One region of the Kribbella sp. NPDC004536 genome, then DNA from elsewhere that is predicted to be linked to it. Evidence: riboswitches for the same ligand, from Rfam matches in the RefSeq annotation. Region 1 holds a riboswitch; the other holds the start of a gene.
What was found. Region 1 has a riboswitch for FMN ahead of ribB (3,4-dihydroxy-2-butanone-4-phosphate synthase). Riboswitches for the same ligand answer to the same signal wherever they lie in the genome.
Positions count from the first base shown of each region.

Region 2: another riboswitch for FMN. It lies ahead of ribD (bifunctional diaminohydroxyphosphoribosylaminopyrimidine deaminase/5-amino-6-(5-phosphoribosylamino)uracil reductase RibD); the one in region 1 lies ahead of ribB (3,4-dihydroxy-2-butanone-4-phosphate synthase).

Region 1 is NZ_JBIALY010000001.1:2,517,769-2,524,770, reverse strand. It holds gene ACFYRU_RS12615 (sugar-binding transcriptional regulator) at 1-892, opposite strand, end outside; gene ACFYRU_RS12610 (DUF4038 domain-containing protein) at 922-2,385, opposite strand; FMN riboswitch at 2,433-2,566, shown strand; gene ribB (3,4-dihydroxy-2-butanone-4-phosphate synthase) at 2,657-3,271, shown strand; gene ACFYRU_RS12600 (transketolase family protein) at 3,255-4,223, opposite strand; gene ACFYRU_RS12595 (transketolase) at 4,220-5,098, opposite strand; gene ACFYRU_RS12590 (sugar phosphate isomerase/epimerase family protein) at 5,095-6,090, opposite strand; gene ACFYRU_RS12585 (carbohydrate ABC transporter permease) at 6,099-6,902, opposite strand; gene ACFYRU_RS12580 (carbohydrate ABC transporter permease) at 6,986-7,002, opposite strand, start outside.
Region 2 is NZ_JBIALY010000001.1:66,165-73,166, forward strand. It holds gene pnuC (nicotinamide riboside transporter PnuC) at 1-265, opposite strand, end outside; gene ACFYRU_RS00320 (riboflavin synthase) at 262-891, opposite strand; gene ribD (bifunctional diaminohydroxyphosphoribosylaminopyrimidine deaminase/5-amino-6-(5-phosphoribosylamino)uracil reductase RibD) at 892-1,902, opposite strand; FMN riboswitch at 2,115-2,247, opposite strand; gene ACFYRU_RS00330 (protein kinase) at 2,349-3,446, opposite strand; gene ACFYRU_RS00335 (VWA domain-containing protein) at 3,540-5,582, opposite strand; gene ACFYRU_RS00340 (helix-turn-helix domain-containing protein) at 5,722-6,558, shown strand; gene ACFYRU_RS00345 (substrate-binding periplasmic protein) at 6,715-7,002, shown strand, end outside.

The DNA.
Region 1 (7,002 bases):
GGATCGCGGAGTACTTCCGCTCGCCGCCGGCCACGCCGATCCGGCGCGGCACCGCCAGCAGCTCCTTCGCGGTCACCCCGATGACCCGTTGGTCGAACGTCGAACGCACGAGCTTTCCCTCTTCGTCGAAGAACCGGAAACACACGTCCCCGACAGCCCCGAGCCGGCGTAGCTCGTCCTGATCCGCCTCCGCGACCGCGTTGCCGCTGCGCTGCAGCAGCGGCGACGGCTCCAGGCTGCCGATCCCGACCAGGGCGTCGGTGAGTTGTCCCCACGTGCCCAGAACGTCCCGAACCGACACGTCGCTCATCATCGCCCGGCGGACCGCGGGGGTGCCGACCAGACCGGGCGCGGGCAGGTAGACCGGCATCCCACCGGTCAGCTCCGCGAACCGCGCGGTCAACCGGGTGGCCTGCATCTGCACCGCGGCGTCGCCCAGACCGCCGACGATCTGCACCACCTTGTCCACCACCGGGACGCTCTTGCGCGGCATCCGGTCGACGGCCGAGATCAGCGTCTCGCTCCAGGACGAGATGCCGACCACGTGCCCGCCGGTGAGCGTCATGTCCAGGTACGCCGCCGCGCCCGAGCCGAGCGCGGGCAGTACCTCGTCGCCGGCGCTGTCCACGACGACCGCGTCGCGCAGCCCGTACCGGCCCTGCAACTCGTCCTCGAGGTCGCTGTGTACGCCGCTCGGCATCGTCACCACGGTGTGCACGATGCCGACCTCGACGGCCTGCTTGAGCATCCGCGAGACCCGCGCCTGGGACAGGTTCAGCTCGGCGGCGATCTGCGGCTGGCGGATGCCCTTCTCGTGGTACATCCGCGCCACCTTCGCGAGCAGCCGCAGCTCGTCCAGCCCAGGCCGGCGCACCGCGCGGTTGCTGTTCACGACACCCCTCTCAAGACGATCAAACTGGACTATAGGCAGATGTAGACCCTCGGTGCGCCACCTGCGTCCGGCAATGGACTGTCCGGTGTGTCCCGCTTCCCGGTCGCCACCACCGAGCCGTCCCGCGGATCGACGATCGTGTACGCCAGCGGCACCGTGTCGTCGAAGACCATCACCGGGCCGCCGTTCTCGCGGTACACGATCAGGCCGCCGTCCTTCGTACTCAGCGCGCGGCCGGAGATCACCCGCGTCCAGTCCGGCTCCATGTCGGTGGTGGGCAGGCCGGCCAGGATCTTGCCGAGCATGCCGACGTACGAGGAACCCTCGAAGGCGACGGCCTCGCGCCAGCCCGCGCCGGGCGCCAGGAAGAAGTCCGAATGGCCCGGCTCCTCGGGATGCAGGCGCCACTGCCAGAGGCTGCCGGCGCCGTAGACGACGCCCATCGTGCCGCCCGCGCACAGATTGCTCCACGCCTCGTGGCCCTGCCACCAGCCCTCCGCGACGCCGGTGCGGCCGGTGTGCTCGTACGTCGGTTCGCCGTTGGCCACTGCCTTTACCGGGTGGTTGCGCCACATGTCGGCGACGCGCTCGGGGACATGTTCACCGGTGTGGCCGGTCTGGCACCACTGGAAGTCGAGCCAGTCCGCGTCCTGGTGGGCGGCGGCGCGGATGTGCGGGCGGTAGTGGATACCTGTCGGTTGGTTGTAGCAGTCGGTTTCGTGTACTTCGACGCCACCGGCTGCGACCTGCGGCTCGGTGCCGGCGCCGTCGCCTCCGACCAGGTAGATCGCCGGCTGGGCTCCGTACCGGGCGACGAGGTAGCGGCAGTAGGCGGCGTACTCCTCCGGCGGTACGACGGTGCCCGCGACGTCGAGGCCCTTCCAGCCGAAGCCGTGGAAGACGGGCTGCAGTACCGGGACAATGCCGTGCTCCACCAGGGTCCGGAGCAGGTCGTCGAGGTACTGGAAGTACTCGAAGTTCATCTGGTTGAGGTGACCGTCGGACAGGTCTTCGAACGCGACCGCGAACCCCTCGTCTTCCGTGCGGTCACGCGGACCGACAGCTCGCATGTCCGGTTGCACCGTCATCAGCAGGACTGCGTTGAAGCCCTTGGACTGTCGGTCGGCGGCGTACTCACGTACTTGGTCGGGGGTGGCACGCCACGGGAGCGCCCAGGCCGTGTCGGCCACCATCACCGCTGGCGTACCGTCCGCATGCACGAGACTCCGCCCACCGGCCGACATCTTCCAGAATCCGTGTGCGTAGAACGGATTGCTCTCCCCCGCGGCGGCAGCCTGCACCTCGAACTCACCCGCCGCGTCCCCGTCCACCCACCGCCACCGTCCAGCAAGCGGTCCCGCAAACCGCACCTTTCTCCCGGCGCCGTCCCGGAAGGTGGGCCGCCGGAGCGCCAGGCCGGACTCGTGTTCGAAGTGGACCCAGTCGGACGTTGCCGGGAGTTCGATCTGGTGCCAGACGGATGAGATGGACATGACACTCCTGGGGTGCTGGTTGCCGTTAAGCTGAGCAAGAGAAGAACACACGTGCTCTGGGGTCGGTGAAATTCCGAGCCGGCGGTGACAGTCCGCGACCCGTGACTTCGCAAGAAGGAGCGGTTGACCTGGTGGAACTCCGGGACCGACGGTGAAAGTCCGGATGGGAAGACGCACGTGGCAACCGCACGTCCCTTTGAAGCGAGGGGCGTGAGGTTTGTCGTTGCCCCCGGAGTGCCAATCGGTTGCACTGCCCGAGAGGACAACGATCGTGAGCACCCTTACCAGCCTGGACACCATCGAACACGCCGTCGCCGAGCTCGCCGCCGGCCGACCCGTCGTGGTCGTCGACGACGAGGACCGTGAGAACGAAGGCGACCTGACCTTCGCCGCGTCCCTCGCGACCCCCGAACTGATGGCCCTGCTCGTCCGCCACACCAGCGGCTACGTCTGCGCACCGGCGGCGGCCGAGGTCCTGGACCGGCTCGAGCTGCCGCTGATGGTGCCGGACAACCAGGACAGCCTGCGTACGGCGTACACCGTCTCGGTGGACGCGGCGACCGGCGTCGGTACCGGCATCTCCGCCGCGGACCGGGCCCGGACGGTTCGCGTACTGGCCGATCCCTCGGCGCAGCGCGCGGACCTGATCCGGCCCGGCCACATCCTCCCGCTGCGGGCGGTCGACGGCGGCGTCCGGCAGCGCCCCGGCCACACCGAGGCCACTGTCGAACTCGTCCGGCTGGCGGGCCTGCCGCCGGTCGGCGTGATCGGCGAACTGATGAACGACGACGGCACGCTGATGACCGGGCCGGACCTGCGCGCCTTCGCCGACGCTCACGGCTTCGCCATGGTCTCGATCGCCGATCTGGTCAGCTACCTGTCGTGACGAGCTTGCGGGCGGCGTCGGCGATGCCGTCCGCGGACAGCCCGTACCGGTCCAGCAGGTAGCCGGCCGACCCGGTCGGCGCGAACTCGGGAAACCCGAGGATCGTCACCCGGGCCGGATGCTGCTGTACGACGGTCTCGGCCACCGCGCCGCCGAGACCGCCGGCCGCCACCGCTTCCTCCGCGGTCACGATGCCGGCCGTCTCCCGCGCGGCCGCAACCACTGCCTCGGTGTCCAAGGGCTTCACCGTCGGCATCGACAGCACCCGCGCGGAAATCCCTTCCGCGGAGAGCTGTTCGGCCGCGGCCAGCGCCCGCCACAGCACGGTCCCGTTGCTGATCAGCGTCACGTCGTTGCCGTCGCGGACCGTGATCGCCTTGCCGAGCTCGAACGAGTAGTCCTCGGCGTACACCTTCGGCACGCTCATCCGGCTGACCCGGATGAACACCGGTCCGTCCACGTCGGCCGCCCAGCGCAGCGCAGCCGCGGTCTCGATCGGGTCGGCCGGCACGATCACGGTCATGTTCGCGATCGCCCGCAGCCAGGCGATGTCCTCGATCGAGTGGTGCGTCGGCCCGAGTTCGCCGTACGCGACGCCGGGGCTCATCCCGCAGAGCTTCACGTTCGTGTTCGAGTACGCGACGTCGGCCTTGATCTGCTCGAGCGCGCGGGCGGTGAGGAAGCAGGACGCCGCCGACACGAACGGGATCCGGCCGCCGTTGGCGAGTCCGGACGCGACGCCGACCATGTCCTGCTCGGCGATCCCGACGTTGATCAGCCGGTCCGGGAAGGCCTTGCGGAAGCTGTTCAGCTTGCTCGATCCGACCGAGTCGTTGACCACGCCAACGATCCGGTGATCGGCCTCGGCCAGCTCGGCGAGCGTCTCGACGTACGCGTCCCGGCAGTCGTACCGCGGCTGGTCCGCGATCGAGGGTCTGTCGGTGACGGTCATGCCAACTCCTTCAGGGCTTGGGCGAACTCAGCGGCATCGGGTACCCGGTGGTGCCAGGCGACGTTGTTGCTCATGAACGAGATCGGGTGCCCCTTGTGGGTGTGCGCGATCACGAACGTCGGCTTGCCCGGCCGGAACGGGACCGCGGACAGTACGTCGAGCAGCTCCCCGTGGTCGTGACCGTTCACCTCGACCACCGCGAACCCGAAAGCGGCCGCCTTCTCCGGCAGCGGATCGAGGTCGTTGGTCTCCTTGGTGGTCGCGCCCTGCTGCAGCCGGTTCCGGTCGACGATCACGGTCAGCCGGTCCAGCTGGTACTGCGAGGCCGCCATCATCGCCTCCCAGTTCGAGCCCTCCTGCAGCTCGCCGTCGCCGACCAGGACGTACGTACGCCGCAACGAGACATCGAGCTTCGCCGACAGCGCGTGCCCGACCGCGACCGGGAGACCGTGACCGAGTGGGCCGGTGTTCGCCTCGACACCGGCGACCTTGTTCCGGTTCGGGTGCCCGTTCAGCGCGGACAGCGGCTTCAGGAACGTCGCGAGCTCGTCGACCGGCAGGAAGCCGAAGGCCGCCAGCGTGGTGTAGAGAGCCCCGGCGACGTGGCCTTTGCTCAGGATGAAGCGGTCCCGCTCGGGGTCGTGCACCGTCTCCGGCGAGATGTCGAGCACCGCGCCGTACAGCGTGGCCAGGATGTCGATCGCGGAGAAGTCGCCGCCGATGTGGCCGGCGCCGGCGTGGTGGACCAGTTTGAGGTCCTGGATCCGGATCTGCTTCGCGGCCTCGGCGATGTGCGCGATCTGCTCGGTGCGACTGCTGTGGGCCGGCAGTCGCCCGAGCACCGGCATCGTCGTGTGCTCGACTGTCAGCGTCATACGATCTCCGCCATCGAACTCAGCAGGACCTTCTGCACCAGCTTCTGGGCCGCCAACGCGTCGTGCGACGCCTGCGCCGCGGCGAGTGCCTCGTCGTCCAGTACGTCGAGGGCGTGGTGGACCGCCTTCAGGAACGTGATCGCTTGCTTGGCGGCCTGCACGCTGTCCTCGCGGAACGGGAACTGGTCGAGCTGCCAGACGCCCTCCCAGTTGTTCCGGCGCAGCGTGTGGAAGAACTCGAACGTCTCGACCAGGTGCACCGAGCCGACGACCATGTCGTCGTCCCAGCCCTTCATGTTGTCGTTGACGTCGATCGCGAACAGCCGGTTGTAGTCGATCGCCAGCTGCGCCGCGTCGGCCGGCGTCTCCTGGCCGTACAGCGAGTGCCCGAAGTCGAGCAGGATGCCCAGGTTCGGCAGGCCGATCTTCTCGATCCCGAGCAGGGTCCGCGCGACGTTCGGGAAGATGATCTTCACCCGCGGCTCGCGCGGCTTGTACTCGATCACGAAGTTGATGTCCGGGTGCGCCGACACCAACTCCTTGAGCCCGTCCAGCGCCAGGTTCCAGATGTCGTGGTAGTTCACCTGGAACGGGTAGTCCCAGCCGTCCTGGCCGGGCCACAGCTTGACGTACGAGCAGCCCAGGTCCTTCGCCAGCTCGGTTGCCTGGTGCAACAGTTCCAGCGCCTGCTTGCGGACGCCGGGGTCCGGGTTGGTGAACGAGCCCTTGACGAAGTCCTTGGTGTAGATCTCCGGCGTGATCGCGATCGCCTTCAGGTTGTTCCGCTGCAGCGCGGCCTTGACGTCGTCGAGCGTCCCGTCGTACCCCGCGAACGGCCAGTTCAGGTCGACCACCGACAGGTCGCCGACGGCTCCCGCCCGGTCGATCTGCTCGAGCAGCCCGACGGGTTCGCCGTACCCGTCGGTGGCGTAGCGGTCCTTGTACGTCGCGAAGTGCCAGATACCCGCACCGAAGACCGGCATGTCAGTCATATCGTTTCCTAACCTTTGAGCGAGCCGGCGGTGAGGCCGCCGACGATCCAGCGCTGCAGGAGTGTGTAGGCGATCAGGATCGGCACCACTGCGATCAGGATGCCTGCCGCGAGCCCGGTGTTGTTGTTGGCGAACTGCCCCTGGAAGTTCAGCAGGCCGACCGGGATGGTCTTGTGCGCGTCCGAGTTCAGCAGGATCAGCGCGAACAGGAACTCGTTCCAGGTCGCGACCGCGTCCAGGATCGCCACCGTCACCAGCGCCGGTACGGACAGCGGCAGGATCATCGTGAAGAACACCCGCCAGTCGCCGGCGCCGTCCACCTTCGCGGCCTCGATGATCTCGTCCGGGATCTGCCGGAAGAACGACTGCAGTACGAGCACCTCGAACGGGATGCCGAACGCCAGGTACGGCCCGATCAGCCCGAAGATGCTGTCGGTCAGCCCGGCCTGACGCATCATGATGAAGACCGGGACGATCGTGATGTAGATCGGGATGGTCAGCCCGAGGAACACCGAGAACATCACCGTCCGGCGGAACTTCATCCGGAGCTTGGCCAGTGCGAAGCCGAGCATCGCGGAGACCAGGACGCCGACCGGGACCTTGATCGCGGCGAGGATCGCGCTGTTGCGGTAGGTCGTGGCGAAGTTGCCGATGTCCCAGGCGTCTTTGAAGTTGCTCCACGTCAACTGAGCAGGCCAGGAGAGTGGGCCGTTGCCGATGAAGTCCGCGAGCGGGCGTACGGCGGTGATCACCAGTAGTGCGAGCGGTGAGATCCAGAAGAGTGCGACCACTGCCAGGACGAAAGTCGTCACCAGACCGCGACGTCCCTTGGGCCCAGAACTGCCGGATTTGGTTGCATCGACAGGTAGTTCTACCGGGGCTTGGGCTGTGAGGGTCATGAGGCCTCCCTTG
Region 2 (7,002 bases), 2.5 Mb from region 1:
CGTAGAGGCTGATCAGCGCGAAGAACACCTGCCGGCCGGCCTGGCCCCAGAGGTCCTTGTCCTGCGGGGTGTCGAAGATCCCGCCGACGAAAACCGTGAACAGCAGCACGTTGCCAACGATGCCGACCGGCCACGCCGCGACCAAGCGGCGCATCCCGAACAGCGCGCTGGCCAGGCCGAACACGTTGCCGACGATCTCCCGCACCAGTACCGGCGAGCCGGCGATCGTGACCTGCGAGGTGAGCAGCCAGTCGATCGGGTTCACTTGTTGCCTCCAGCAACAGAAGAGGGGGTGACGCCCGCGGTCAGCAGGCGTTCGACGTACTTCGCGATCACGTCGACCTCGAGATTCACCGTGTCGCCGACCCGGTTCGAACCGAGCACGGTCAGCTCGAGCGTGGTCGGGATCAGGCTGACCCCGAACGTCCCGCTCGCGTCGTCCACATCGGTGACCGTCAACGACACTCCGTCGATGGCGATCGAGCCCTTCTCGGCGACGTACTTCAGGATCTCCGGCGAGGTCGCGATCCGGACGTCCTCCCAGCGCTCGCCGGGCGTCCGCGACGCGATCGTGCCGGTACCGTCGACGTGGCCCTGGACGATATGCCCACCGAGCCGTTCGTGCGCGGCGACGGCGCGTTCGAGGTTGACCGGCGAGCCCTTCTCCAGGCCGCCGAGGCTCGTACGCTGCAACGTCTCGCGCATCACGTCCGCGGTGAAGACGCCGCCGCCGTACTCGACCACCGTCAGGCAACAGCCGTTGACCGCGATCGACGCGCCGTGCGCCGCGTCCTCGATCACCCGCGGGCCGCGGATCGTGAGCCGGGCCGCGTCGCCGTCGACGTCCAGGGACTCGACCGTACCGAGTTCTTCGATGATGCCGGTGAACATCTACTTTCCTCCCAGAGGAACCAGGGTCAACCGGACGTCGTCCCCGAGCCGGGTGACGTCCGCTAGTTTGAACCGCCGCAGGTGGTCGATCGATTCCGCGCCGAGGTCGCCGACCGCCGCGAACCCCGAACCCAGCACGGCCGGGGCGACGTACGCGACGATCTGGTCGACCAGGCCGGCGCGCAGGAACGCCGCCGCCAGGGTCGGGCCGCCTTCGAGCCAGAGGTGCCGGATGTGCCGGTCGTCCAACTGCCGGAGCACCTCGGCCGGGTCGTGGGTCGGCAGCAGCAACGTCTGCGCGCGGTCGTTGCGCACCCGCGCGGTCGGCGGGACCTCCCGGTCGCCGACCACCACCCGCAACGGCTGCCGCGCCGCGGGTACGTCGTTCTCGTCCCGGACCGTCAGCTCCGGGTCGTCGTCGAGCACGGTCTGCGTACCGACGGCAATCGCGTCGCACTCGGCGCGCTGCCGGTGGACGTCGGCGCGCGCGATCGGGCCGGTGATCCACTTGCTCGTACCGTCCGGAGCCGCGGACCGCCCGTCCAACGTGGTCGCGAACTTCCAGGTCACGAACGGCCGCCCGACGCGGACGCTGTGCAGCCAGACGTGGTTGACGGCTTCCGCCTCGGTCTGCAGTACGCCCTGTACGACCTCGATGTTCTTGCTGCGCAGCTTGTCGGCGCCGCCGGAAGCCGTCTTGTTCGGATCGGGTACGGCGTACACCACGCGCGCGACGCCCGCCTCGATCAGCGCGTCCGCGCACGGGCCGGTACGGCCGGTGTGGTTGCAGGGCTCCAGCGTCACGTACGCCGTACCGCCCCGGGCGCGGGAACCGGCCATCCGGAGCGCCTCGACCTCCGCATGCGGGCCGCCGGCAACGGCATGGAAGCCCTCGCCGACCGGATGCCCGTCGCTCGCGGTGATCACGCAACCGACGACCGGATTCGGATGGGTGCTGCCGGTGCCACGGGCGGCCAGCTCGACGGCACGCCGCATCCAGGCGACATCCATCGGCGACACGTCGTTCACTACAGGGGCCCCTCGTCGTCACGGACGCGCTGCCGGGGCCTCGCTCGGCACATCTGCTCCGCCGCCACAACCGTTTCACCGGTTCCGCCGGCACCACCGGACTCGCGTCCGCTGCCGCCGGACCCTCGCCGCCGCGTCCCGCGGGCCGCACAGCCCACGCTCCGCGCCGCCGGGCGCCAGAGCACACCCGCCGACCGCGTGCGCCTCCCATCCGGACTTTCACCGTCGGTCCCGGAATTCCACCAGGTCAACCGCTCCTTCTTGCGAAGTCACGGGTCGCGGACTGTCACCGCCGGCTCGGAATTACACCGACCCCGGAGCACGCGAGTGGGTTTCACTCGTACCTCAAGTATGCCCCCTTCCCCAACCCCCACCACGACCCAGGTCACATCGTGGCCACCACACGCACGCCATGGCCGGCCTGCGTCTCATCGCACCAACAACCAGACCGCACTCCCGAGCAACCCGGCCGCCCCGACGAAACAACCGGTCGCAACCCACCACAGCCCATGCCCGCCCGGTCGCCCCCGCGCCGGACTTGGAGCGTCCGGCCGAGGCCCTGCGGAGGTGACTGCCGGCTCTCCGGGTGCAGGAGGCCCACCAATCTCAGGCGCTGCAGGTGCGAGCGACGCGGAACCCGCAGGTGCCCCGGTCGGGCTCGAGGTTTTGGGGCCGGTCGGAGCCCAGGTGGGTGGGAGGGCCGGAAGTTGGTCGAAGACCTCTGGGGCGTCCGGGGACGCGGTCCACGGGGTGGTGCTGTGAGGCGGGAGCGCGCCGGTGGCGGCAAGGAGGCGGCCTGCGGTTAGGGCTGTGTCCGGGCGGGCGTTGGGGTCGGTCGCGGTCAGGTGGGTGATGAAGCCGGCCAGGGCGACGGCATCGCCGGTGAGGGCGGGGAGTTTGCCGTCTGCGCCAGGGCGTTCGCCGGTGAGGAGTTCGACCGCGACCGCGCCGACGGCGTACAGATCCTGGCGTGGGTCTGGGTCGGCGCCTGACAGCTGTTCGGGGGCCAGGTAGCCGGGGGTGCCGAGGATTGTGCTCTGGCGGGTCATGCGGGGCTCGTCGAGGAGCGCGGCGACGCCGAAGTCCGACAGCCGGAGGTGTGGCCGGCCCGTTCCGGTGACGTCGAGCAGGAGGTTGGCGGGCTTCACATCACGGTGGACGACGCGGGCCGCGTGCACTGCGGACAGCCCGTGCAGCAACTGGTCGAGCAGCACGGCGACGTACGCCACCGGAAGCGGCCCGTGGTCGCCGAGCAGCGTCGCCACCGAACCACCCCGCACCAGGTCCATCGCGAACACGACCTTGTCGTCGTCCGCGGCCCAGCCGTGCGGGGCGATGACGTGGGGGTGCTCGATCCGCAGCGACTGCTCCCGTACGAACCGCAGCAACGCCGCCGCATCGTGCTGCCCGAGAACCTTCGCGGCGACGTACTTCGACCGCCGCAGGTCCCACGCCCGCCAGACCGACCCCATCCCGCCGGTCCCGATCAGGTCGATCAGCCGATACCGCCCAGCAAACGCCTCCACCGCCCAGAACCTACCGCCTCCCCCAGTCCTCCCCACGCCCCCAACCGTCGGGCGACGCACCAACCCCACGTCACCCGACGGCCACGATCACGGTCAGCCCCTCGGCGGCCCACCCGGGTACTGCGGGCCGTTCGGCTGCCGCGGGCCGTTCGGGTACTGCGGGCCGTTCGGCTGCTGCGGGCGGTCGAGGTGCTGGGTGGGGCTGGGGGCGGGAGTGGTGGGGGTGCGGCGTAGGCGGGCGACCAGTAGCAGGCCGACCAGCAGGAGGGCGATCCCGCCGCCGCTGAGTCCTGCGATCAGGGCAACTGGGGTGCCGTTGTCGTCGTCGTTGCGGCCCTGGACCGGCCCGCCTGCCTGGGTCTTGTCACCGGGATCGGACGGCTCGCTAGTCGGGGTGGTCGTGGGGGTGACCGTACCGCCGTCCACCGGGGAGGCCCCGTTGACGTACTCAGGCTTGCCAGTCCCGGGCGTGCCCAGCAGGCCGACGGTCAGCGTCATCGGGATGGCGAACGCCCGGTCCTGCTCCTGCCGGCTCAGGGAGACGGCCACGTAGTAGTCGCCGGGTGTCGACGTACCGCCGTCCATGGAGTTGGCGCCGTTGCGGTTGAGGTACCGAATCTCCTTGGTGGTGGCGCCTTTGACCGCGCCCTGTGGCGTGACGACCCCGCGGCGGCCGGCGTTACCCGGGACCTGCGTCGCGAAGATTGCCAGCGCGTCTTCGCCGGTCGGCGCGATCAGCCCCATGTCGAGGTAGCGCAAGGTGCCGAACGCCTTACCGGTGGCCGCGCCCAACTGCGGAATGCTGACCTGAGCCTGTAGGCGCTGACCCCAGTCGGCCTTCACCTTGTACAGCTGGACTTCGCCCGGCATCAGCGTGGTCTTGTAGCTACCCGCGGCCAGGTAGGGCGCATCGGCGAAGCTCGAACCCGGGACCACCTCACGCGGGTTCGCGCCGGGCATCGGGGTCCAGGTCGGATCCCCGGCCTGGGTCGGCAGGTTTGCCGCGGAGTCGACCGGCGGTTCCTCGTCGATGCGCAGCTCGTACGGAACGCCCTTCATCTCCTTGTACGCATCGCCCGCCGAGACCGTCAGGACGAGCTGGTCGCCGTCCGTGCAGTCCTTCGGGTAGTCGCCGGTCCAGCTCGACGCGGCACCGGTCGCGACGCCCTGGTCGCCCTCGAACGCCAGCGGATAGCTCCAGCCGCAGGCCTCACCTCCGATCGTGTTCAGCTTGACCTCGGCCTTCAGCACGAAGCTGCCGCCCGACGGCCGGCGGAACGCGATACCGGCCCGCAGGGTCGACTTCGCCATCGTCCGCTTGATCACGTAGTACTTCGCGGTGGAGTCGTTGCCGAAGGCGTCGGTGTAGTGGCCGGGGGCAAGCACCGGGGCGCCTTCCTGCTGGGCGCCGCCCTGCACCGGCGTGCCGGAGATGCGGAACGGGCGGAAGGCTCGCACCGACAGCCGATCCAGCCCGGCCTCGAGGTCCACGGTCGAGTCGGCGTCGTAGTAGTCGCCGCGGCCTTCACGGGCCACGCACTGCAACTGGCTGCGGGCCTTGCCGCCGACCCGGAAACCGACGACGTCGATCTTCAGATCGATGCCCTGCTGGGCGATCGAGCGCGCCACCGCACACGGCTCCGGCGCACACGTCGCCTCACCGTCGGAAACCAGCACGATCGTGCGCTGGCCGCTCGCCCCGAGGTCCTTCGCGGCCTGCTGGAGCGCGTACGCGATCGGGGTCTCGCCGTACGGCTTGTACTTCGCGATGGCCGACCGGAGTTGCGGGCGGTTGCCGGTCCCGATCGGGACGGTCAGCTGCGTGTCTGTGCAGGCGCCCGGCTGGGTGCGCTTGAAGACAGTCGCGCCGTACACCCGCCGGCCGACCTGGGCGGTCGCGGGGAGCTTGGTCACCACGCTGGACAGGGCCGTCCGCGCCGCGACGATCTTGGTGTGCCCGTCGCCGGCCGGCTCCGCCATCGAGCCGGACGAGTCCAGCACGAGGACCAGTTTGCCGCCGCTCGGGTCCGGGTCGGCGAGCGCTGCCGGCGCCGTTACCCCGCCGAGAATCGCGGTCAGCGTGACGGCGAGCAGCGCCCACACTGCCGGGCGGCGGTGCCGCTGGTGAGTCGTCATCGTTTCCTCCGGTGAGATTCGCTGCCGCAAACCTTGGCAGTTTGCGATCGCAAATGTCAAGCCGGATCAGACTGGAAATCCGTGTTCGCAAGTGCGAAGATCTTTGCAGTTGCCAAGACGGCCGCAAGGGGAGACGACGATGGAGCAGAGCGCACAGAACGTGCAACAGCAGGTCGAGCTGTACGGCGAACCACTGGGCGAGGTGGTGCGGCGGGTGACCGGGGCGCTCGACCTGACCCAGGGCGGTCTCGCCCAGGTGCTCGGGCTGTCCGCGCCGATGCTCTCGCAACTGGTCAGCGCCCAGCGGGTGAAGATCGGCAACCCTGCCGTGGTATCCCGCCTGCGCGCCGTCTCCGAGCTGGCGGACGCCGCCATCGCCGACCTGATCCTGCCGAACAGGGTGGCGATCGAGCTGGACCACATCCGGACCGCGACCGGCGCCTACACCAACCAGACCACCAGCCACCTCCGCCGCCAACCCGCCGGTGCGGCCGGAGCGGAGGCGCCCCTGGGGGCTGGAGCCGCCACCCGGGCAGAACCCGGGCCGGGACCAGGGGCCAGCACGCGGCCAGGAGCCGGCGCCGACGCAGAAGCCGGCACGAGCGCAGGAGTCGGCACGGGCGCTCGGTCGGGAGCTGAGCCGGGAGCTGGGCCGGGCGCTGGGTCGCTGGGGCGTCCGGGAGTGCCGTTCGGGGCGCCTGGCGGTCTCCCCGCGGAGAGTCCGGCGCCGGCCTGGCAGGCGGGTCCGGGGTGGGAGGTGGCTCCACCCTGGCACCGCGCTCCGGCGGAGCATGCGGCGCGGATGGTTGTGCGGGAGATTCAGGATCTGTTTCGGGCGGTGGCGTCGGCCGAGGAGATTCAGCGGGCGGCTGCGGCGGCGGCTGCGGAGTCGCCGGCCGTTGCCGAGCTACTGCTTGCCTACGGCACCGGCCGGACCGCCGACGCGCTCGCGCACTATGACCAGCATCACGGCTGACAGCACCTGATATAGCACAAGACAACTGCACTTTGACCGCCGTCTCACGCTTCGTCGCCGTGGAATCAGACCGGCCCGGACTGGTGTTGGGTTGCGATGACAGGGCCGATCGCCCTGCATTCGTTGCATGAAGACAGACGGTGTGAGGAGACAGTTGTGCGTGCGTTTAGGCGGGTTGTCGCGGTGGTCGGGGCTATCACCTTGCCGGCGGCGATGGTTGCCTGCGGCAGCGATCAGAAGGACGCCGGTTCCGGCCCGGACCTCGGGCTGATCAAGTCCGGGACACTCAGGATCGGCACGCTGACCGACGCGCCACCGAACGTGTACGTGAAGGACGGCAAGTTCACCGGGTTCGACAACGACCTGATCACCGCCGTCGCGGCCAAGCTGAACCTGAAGCCGGAGTTCGTCGGCACCGACTTCTCCGCGCTGCTGTCGCAGGTC